2 regions of the Stenotrophomonas sp. YJH_SMC_12-1 genome follow, and region 1 is predicted to be linked to the other one. Evidence: predicted binding sites of a transcription regulator. Region 1 holds the regulator's gene; the other holds the start of a gene.
The links. The regulator HrcA, encoded in region 1, represses chaperone genes, less so after heat shock. The targets are predictions, from matches to a motif close to TTNGCACTCNNNNNNNNNGAGTGCNAA.
Positions count from the first base shown of each region.

Region 1 (4,420 bases):
GGCCGACGATGTCGGCTACCGCGCCGCCGATGCCGGAGTCGACTTCGTCGAACACCATGGTCGGTACTGCATCCAGGTCCAGCGCGGCCACTTCGATGGCCAGCGAGATGCGTGACAGTTCGCCGCCGGAGGCCACCTTGCGCAGGGCGCGCGGCGGCTGGCCGGCATTGGCTGCGACCAGGAATTCCACGCGCTCGGCACCCTGCGGGTCGGGCTTGCCGGCGTCCTGCGGTTCCAGCTCGATCAGGAACCGGCCGCCGCCCATGCCCAGCTCGGCGATGATGCCAGTGGTGGTGGCCGACAGCTCGGCAGCAGCGCTGCGACGGCTGGCGGTCAGCACTTCGGCCTGTGCGCGCCAGGCGGCGGCGGCCTTGTCGATCTCGCCGGCCAGGCGCTGCAGGCGTTCGTCGGCGCCGCGCAGCTGTTCCACTTCGGCGTGCATGCGCTCGCGCTGCGCACCCAGCTCGTCCATCGGCACGCGGTGCTTGCGGGCCAGGTCGTGCAGACGGCCGAGGCGGCGCTCGTTCTCCTCGAACTGTTCGGGGTCGGCGTCGAGGTCGTCATGCACCCGATCCAGCAGCGACAGGGCTTCGTGCAGCTGGATCGAAGCGTTCTCGATCAGGCCATCCACCTCGCCCAGGCGCGGGTCGTGCTCGATCAGGCGCGACAGCTCGTGGCGCACCTGCTGCAGCAGGTCCAGCGCGGAGCTGCCGTCGTCGCCGTTGAGCTGGTTGCTGGCGACCTGGCAGGCGCTCAGCAGGGCGCTGGCATGGGCCTGGCGGCGGTGGCTGGCGCCGAGTGCGGCAATCGACTCCGGCTCCAGGTCTTCACGGTCCAGCTCGCGCAGCTGGTGCTCCAGGAAGCCGATCCGGTCACTGACGTCGCCCTGTTGCGACAGCGCCAGCGATTCATCGACCAATGCCTGCCAGGCCGCGGCGGCGCGTCGCACCTGGCGGCGTTCGTTCTCGTTGCGCGCATAGGCGTCGAGCAGGGCCAGCTGCGACGGGCGCGTCAGCAGGGCCTGCTGTTCGTGCTGTCCGTGGATCTCCACCAGCAGCGAGGCCAGGTCGCCCAGCTGCGCCAGGGTCACCGGGCGGCCGTTGATCCAGGCCCGCGAACCGCCATCGGCGCGGATGACCCGGCGCAGCTGGCACTGCTCCTCGTCGTCCAGCTCGTTGTCGGCCAGCCACTGGCGTGCAGCCTGCAGCTGCTCCAGCGCAAACTCGGCCGAAAGCTCGGCGCGCGCGGCGCCGTGGCGGACCACGCCGCTGTCGGCGCGCAGGCCGGACAGGAAGCCCAGCGCGTCGACCATCAGTGACTTGCCGGCGCCGGTCTCGCCTGAAACCACGGTCATGCCTGGCCCGAACTCCAGTTCGGTGGCGCGGACGACGGCGAAATCCTTGATCGAAAGATGTCTGAGCATGGGTAAGGGGGGTATCAGCAGCCGCGCAACGCTAGCACGCGGGCGAGGGAGGTCCAATGACTTGCCAAGGTGATGCGCCGCCATTATCTAGTGTCCGTGTCTCACAGGTTGATTCCATGCACGGTTCTCCCGACCAGCTTGCCCCGCGTGCGCGCCATCTGCTGCGCACGCTGATCGCGCGTTACATCCAGGACGGCGAGCCGGTCGGCTCGCAGACGCTGGCGCGCGTGGCCGGGCTGGAGGTCAGTCCGGCCACCATCCGCAACATCCTGGGTGACCTGGAAGACCTGGGGCTGCTGGCCTCGCCGCACACCTCCGCCGGGCGCGTCCCGACCGCACATGGCTACCGGGTCTTCGTCGACAGCCTGCTGCAGATGCAGCCGCCGGGCGAGGGCGAACTGGCCCGGCTGCGCCAGGAACTGGCTGGCGGCGGCAGCACCCAGGCCCTGCTCGGCAGTGCCTCGGAGCTGTTGTCGGCGATGAGCCACTTCGTCGGCGTGGTCAGCGCGCCGCGACGCGAGCAGTTCGCCTTCCGCCAGATCGACTTCGTGGCGCTGGACGGGCGCCGGGTGCTGGCGATCCTGGTGTTTGCCGACAACGAGGTGCAGAACCGCGTCATCGAGACCCGGCAGGAGTTCGCGCCGGGCCAGCTGGAGCAGGTCGCGAACTACCTCAATGCCCATTTCGCCGGCCTGCCGATGGCCGAGATCCGCACCCGCCTGCTGCTGGAACTGCGCGATGCCCGTTCCGAGCTGGAACAGCTGCTGGCGCACAGCATCGAGCTGGCCGAGCAGGCCCTGCAGCCGGCGGCCGACGACATGCTGGTGGCGGGCCAGACCCGCTTGATGGGGGTGCAGGACCTGTCCGACCTGGAGCGCCTGCGCGAGCTGTTCGAGCTGTTCTCCAGCAAGCGCGAGATCCTGCAGCTGCTGGAGCGGACCATCCAGGCGCCCGGCGTGCGCATCTTCATCGGCGAGGAGACCGGGATGATGCCGCTGCAGGGCGTCTCGCTGGTCACTGCCCCCTACACGGCCAATGGCCAGGTGCTGGGCGTGCTGGGGGTGATCGGCCCCAAGCGGATGGCCTACGACCGCGTGATCCCGCTGGTCCAGGCTACCGCCGATGTACTGGGCGCGGCGTTTTCGCCAGCCGGCCGCCCGCCGGGAACATCCGACGCTTGAAACGCAGCATCCCGCCCACACTAGGGTGGGTGGAGGCGGAGATTGACCGCCAGGGACCCAGACATGAACCACGAACAGCCAGATATCGAATCCCAGCAGAGTGCCGCCGATGCGGCCGCCACCGCCGGCGTCAACGACGAAGTCGAGCGCCTGCGCGCCGAAATCGAACAGGTCAAGGCCGATGCCCTGCGTGAGCGCGCCGACCTGGAGAACCAGCGCAAGCGCGTTGCCCGTGACATCGAACAGGCCCGCAAGTTCGCCAACGAGAAGCTGCTGGGCGATCTGCTCCCCGTGTTCGACAGCCTGGATGCCGGCCTGAAGGCCGCCGGCGACGACCCGCACCCGCTGCGCGAAGGCCTGGAGCTGACCTACAAGCAGCTGCTGAAGGTGGCCGCCGACAACGGACTGGTCCTGCTGGACCCGATCGGCCAGCCGTTCAACCCGGAACACCACCAGGCCATCAGCCAGGTGCCGACGCCGGGCGCCGCCCCGGGCAGCGTGGTGACCGTGTTCCAGAAGGGCTACCTGCTCAACGAGCGCCTGCTGCGGCCGGCGCTGGTGGTGGTGGCCGCCGATTGATGGACCAGGCCGGGCTTTGCCCGGTCCCGGTTGTGCCAGGCCATGCCTGGCAAGGTTTTCCAGGCGCTGAACACAGCGTTCGGGAGATGGCTTGAATGTTCCACGAGCCTCCCCCACATCGTATTCATCCACCGGCCGAACGGCCGGACTGACACCAACAAGCATCCTCAGGAGTCTCCCCCATGGGCAAGATCATTGGTATCGACCTCGGCACCACCAACTCGTGCGTGGCGATCATGGACGGCGGCAAGGCCCGCGTCATCGAGAATTCGGAAGGCGATCGCACCACCCCGTCGATCGTCGCCTACACCAAGGACGGCGAAGTCCTGGTCGGTGCCTCGGCCAAGCGCCAGGCCGTGACCAACCCGAAGAACACCTTCTACGCGGTGAAGCGCCTGATCGGCCGCAAGTTCACCGACGCCGAAGTGCAGAAGGACATCGCGCACGTCCCGTACAGCATCCTGGCCCATGACAATGGCGACGCCTGGGTGGCCACCAGCGACGGCAAGAAGATGGCCCCGCAGGAAATCTCGGCCAAGGTGCTGGAAAAGATGAAGAAGACCGCCGAGGACTTCCTCGGTGAGAAGGTCACCGAAGCGGTCATCACCGTGCCGGCCTACTTCAACGACAGCCAGCGCCAGGCAACCAAGGACGCCGGCCGCATCGCCGGCCTGGACGTCAAGCGCATCATCAACGAGCCGACCGCGGCCGCGCTGGCCTATGGCCTGGACAAGGGCGACAACAAGGATCGCAAGATCGTGGTGTACGACCTGGGCGGCGGCACCTTCGACGTCTCGGTGATCGAGATCGCCAACGTCGACGGTGAAAAGCAGTTCGAAGTGCTGGCCACCAACGGCGACACCTTCCTGGGTGGCGAAGACTTCGACAACCGCGTCATCGAGTACCTGGTTGAAGAGTTCAACAAGGACCAGGGCATCGACCTGCGCAAGGATCCGCTGGCCCTGCAGCGCCTGAAGGATGCTGCCGAGCGCGCCAAGATCGAGCTGTCCAGCGCCCAGCAGACCGAAGTGAACCTGCCGTACGTCACCGCTGACGCGTCGGGTCCGAAGCACCTGAACATCAAGCTGACCCGCGCCAAGCTGGAAGCCCTGGTGGACGACCTGATCAAGAAGTCGATCGAGCCGTGCCGCGTCGCCCTGAACGATGCCGGCCTGCGTTCGAGCGACATCAGCGAAGTGATCCTGGTCGGCGGCCAGACCCGCATGCCGAAGGTGCA
Region 1 is NZ_JCAFUD010000006.1:263,918-268,337, reverse strand. It holds gene recN (DNA repair protein RecN) at 1-1,423, opposite strand, end outside; gene hrcA (heat-inducible transcriptional repressor HrcA) at 1,540-2,604, shown strand; gene grpE (nucleotide exchange factor GrpE) at 2,668-3,183, shown strand; gene dnaK (molecular chaperone DnaK) at 3,366-4,420, shown strand, end outside.

Region 2 (4,420 bases), on a different contig from region 1:
TGTAGATCACGTCATTGCGCGCACGCTCGGCATCATCCGGCGGATCGGACAGGTGCCAGTCGATCAGCGTCGACAGTAGGCCCATGTAGGCCGGTGAGCTGCTGGTCTTGACGATCCTGCTGCGGTCGTCGGTCAGCTCCAGGTCCGGCTCGGACTGGCCAGTGGCTGCATCCTTGCCGCCCTCGTAGCGGATCGCCATGTACATCACCGCACGCGCCATGTCGCCCTTGCGCTTGCCCCACACCTCGAACGTGCCGGTGTTGCCGTCCGGCGTGCGCACCCAGTTGGAGTTGCCCGGATAGCCACCACTGCCGCCACCCTGGCCGTTGTTGGCCTCGGTGGCGCGCTCGCCGCAGCTGGCGTCGCACTTGCCGAACGGCTTGTTGCCACGGTCGGCGTTCCACTGTGCATCGGTCAGGTACAGCATGTGGGTGTCGGTATACGGCGCGTACGGCAGGCCCTTGTCACCCGTGGTGGTGGCAAAACCCAGCGAGTTCGGCCAGGTGTGCTCGCGGTTGTACTTCAGGCCACTGCCGCTGCCAGCGCGATCGGTCACCTTGGCGTAGCTGCGGTTGCGATACGCGTCGAGGATGCGGTTCGGGTTGTTCGGGTCCTCGTCTGCGATCTCCAGGATGGTCCAGGTACTGGTGCCCGAGCCGCTGTACGGGTAGGCGGTGTGGCCCTTGATTGTCGCGTGCAGCGAGCAGCGCAGCTGGCTCGGGCTGGAGGTGTTGACCTTGGAGTAGTAGCCGGCCGGCACACCCGGGTTGCCCGGGTCCGGATTGCCGCCGGTGCTGGCCACGGTGAAGGCGATGCGGCTGTCGGCCGCCGGGTGTGCGCCCTGCAGGTCGGTGATGCGCGCGGCGCGGATGTCGAAGCGGCAGGCTTCACCGGCCACCAGCGCGGTGTTGGTGGACAGCTTCACGCTGCGCCCGCTGGCCGGGAAGGTCAGCGGCACGCTGCCGGAGGTACCGCAGCTCAGCGCGAAGGCGCCGCTGGCGAGGTTCACGGTTTCGCTGAACACCACTTCCAGATCGGCGGCGGCCGGGAAGGTGCTGCTGCCCTGCGCCGGGGTGGTGGTGGACACCGACGGCGGCGTGTTCGGGCCCGGGGTGCCGCCGCCACTGAAGGTCTGGCCGTTGTTGCAGCTGCCGAAGGTCTGCCTGGCCGACTCGGCCCAGGTGAAGTGGGCGTACTGGCTGCCGCTGCCGGTCAGCTGCAACGAGGTGCCGGGGGCCGTGCTGTTGGTCTCGGCCACCGGAATGTTCTGGCTGGTCATGCCGGCGGCAGGGCCACCGGAGGCGGTGATGGCGCCCTCGTAGCTGAGGAACTGGACCACCTTGCCGCTGGCGTCGACCAGGGCGATGCCGTCGTTCGGGCCGTTCTGGATGCCGTTGGTCGGGTAGTTGACCACGGCGATGCTGGCGCTGCCGCAACCGGCGGCGGTGCCGGCAGGGACCGGGTTGTTGGCGTAGACCGTGGCGGCCGAAGGATTGCTGCCGTTGTAGAGGTAGAGGCGGTAGCCGGACAGGTCTTCACCTGCGGTAGCGACCACTTCGATGGCTTCGCCGACGTCACCGGCGGCGGTGCTGTCGTCGTAGTGCAGTTCGTTGATGAAGACCTCGGCCTGGGCCGGCGCCGCGGCCAGTGCCAGCAGGCAGGCGGCGGCAAGCGGGGACAGCAATCGCATCGACTACTCCTTGTGATTGGGAATGCGTGACCGAGCCTAAGGCCGATCCAGTGACACTTTGTCGTAAATGAACGTCAGATATCTGACAGTGCGACGCTTGTCACCGAAATTGTCCAGGACCGACGCCTTGGCCGAGGCGCGCGGGTGGAAAAAATTTTTTCATTCCGCCCTTGAAAGGGGGCGGCGGGGCTCCATCTCTGCCCTGCTCCCGACGTTGTCGGGTTTCTTCACGTGCGGTTCTGGCACTCGCCTGGGGTGAGTGCTAACATCGCCGGACTTTTTTAGACCAATCAATCACTTAAGAGGTCTCCTATGAGCATCAAGCCGCTGCACGACCGCGTTGTGGTCAAGCCGATCGAAGCCGACGAAATCTCCGCCGGTGGCATCGTCATCCCCGACTCGGCCAAGGAAAAGTCCACCAAGGGTGAGGTCGTGGCCGTCGGCCCGGGCAAGCCGCTGGACAACGGCAACGTGCGCGCGCCGTCGCTGAAGGTCGGCGACAAGGTCATCTATGGCCAGTACGCCGGCAGCTCGTACAAGAGCGAAGGCGTCGAATACAAGGTCCTGCGCGAAGACGACGTGCTCGCCGTCATCGGCTGAGCCTCGGCGCGACCTGTTTCAACCTGATCCCAAACTCCCAGCCGCCGGGCATCGTCCGGCGCTACCAATGAGGTAAATGCAATGGCTGCCAAGGATATTCGTTTCGGTGAAGACGCCCGTTCGCGCATGGTGCGCGGCGTCAACGTTCTCGCCAATGCCGTCAAGGCCACCCTGGGCCCGAAGGGCCGCAACGTCGTGCTGGAAAAGAGCTTCGGCGCCCCGACCATCACCAAGGACGGCGTCTCCGTCGCCAAGGAAATCGAACTGGCTGACAAGTTCGAGAACATGGGCGCGCAGATGGTGAAGGAAGTTGCTTCGCGCACCAACGACGATGCCGGCGACGGCACCACCACCGCCACCGTGCTGGCCCAGGCCCTGATCCGCGAAGGCGCCAAGGCCGTTGCCGCCGGCATGAACCCGATGGACCTCAAGCGCGGTATCGACAAGGCCGTTTCGGCCGCCGTCGCCGAGCTGAAGAACATTTCCAAGCCGACCGCCGACGACAAGGCGATCGCCCAGGTCGGTACCATCTCGGCCAACTCGGACGAGTCGATCGGCCAGATCATCGCTGACGCGATGAAGGAAGTCGGCAAGGAAGGCGTCATCACCGTTGAAGAAGGCTCGGGCCTGGACAACGAGCTGGACGTGGTCAAGGGCATGCAGTTCGACCGCGGCTACCTGTCGCCGTACTTCATCAACAACCAGCAGTCGCAGACCGCTGACCTGGATGACCCGTTCATCCTGCTGCACGACAAGAAGATCTCCAACGTCCGTGACCTGCTGCCGGTGCTGGAAGGCGTCGCCAAGGCCGGCAAGCCGCTGCTGATCGTGGCCGAGGAAGTTGAAGGCGAAGCGCTGGCCACCCTGGTCGTCAACACCATCCGTGGCATCGTCAAGGTCGTGGCCGTCAAGGCCCCGGGCTTCGGCGACCGTCGCAAGGCGATGCTGGAAGACATGGCCGTGCTGACCGGCGGCACCGTGATCTCCGAAGAAGTCGGCCTGTCGCTGGAGAAGGCCACCATCAAGGACCTGGGTCGCGCCAAGAAGGTGCAGGTCTCCAAGGAGAACACCACCATCATCGACGGCGTCGGCGACAAGGCCAACGTTGATGCACGCGTGGCGCAGATCAAGACCCAGATCCAGGACACCTCCTCGGATTACGACCGCGAGAAGCTGCAGGAACGCGTGGCCAAGCTGGCCGGCGGTGTTGCCGTGATCAAGGTCGGCGCCTCGACCGAAATCGAAATGAAGGAAAAGAAGGATCGCGTCGACGACGCCCTGCACGCCACCCGTGCGGCCGTTGAAGAAGGCGTGGTTCCGGGCGGCGGCGTTGCCCTGGTCCGCGCGATCACCGCGCTGGCCGGCCTGAAGGGCGCCAACGAAGACCAGAACCACGGCATCCAGATTGCCCTGCGTGCGATGGAAGCCCCGCTGCGCGAGATCGTTGCCAACGCCGGTGACGAGCCGTCGGTCATCATCAACAAGGTCAAGGAAGGCACCGGCAGCTTCGGCTACAACGCCGCCACCGGCGAGTTCGGCGACATGCTGCAGTTCGGCATCCTGGACCCGACCAAGGTGACCCGTTCGGCGCTGCAGAACGCGGCCTCGATCGCTGGCCTGATGATCACCACCGAAGCCATGGTTGCCGAAGCTCCGAAGAAGGACGAGCCGGCCATGGGCGGCGCCGGTGGCATGGGCGGCATGGGTGGCATGGGCGGCATGGACTTCTAAGGCCCACGCCCGCGTCGGACGTTGCCGGCCCTGGCCGGCGCGTCTCCCCGATGCACGGAAAAACCCCGCCGCGAGGCGGGGTTTTTTGTTGCCCGGTTGCCGCCATGGCGCCGCGTCGCTACGCTCGCAGACCATGCCTACCTCGTTCATCGTCGTCGACGACTTCCTCTCTCCAGCCGATGCACACGGCCTGCGCCAGGCCGGGCTGGGCCTGACCTACCCGGCGCAGGAGGGGGCATTCCCCGGGCGTAATTCGCTCGAACGGCTGGAGCTGGACGGCCTGTCCGAGGCCGCGTCGCGGTTGGTCAACGAGCCGCTGCGGCCGGTCAATCCGTTGCAGTCGCACGGCAAGTTCCGGCTGACCCTGGCCAGCGATGTGGGTCGCGCCAAGGTGCACAC
Region 2 is NZ_JCAFUD010000005.1:165,700-170,119, forward strand. It holds gene AC5P8Y_RS11080 (endonuclease) at 1-1,690, opposite strand, end outside; gene AC5P8Y_RS11085 (co-chaperone GroES) at 2,003-2,290, shown strand; gene groL (chaperonin GroEL) at 2,372-4,021, shown strand; gene AC5P8Y_RS11095 (DUF6445 family protein) at 4,155-4,420, shown strand, end outside.
Region 2: AC5P8Y_RS11085 (co-chaperone GroES) is a predicted target of HrcA. The motif match lies at 1,930-1,956, and genes of this name have one in related genera.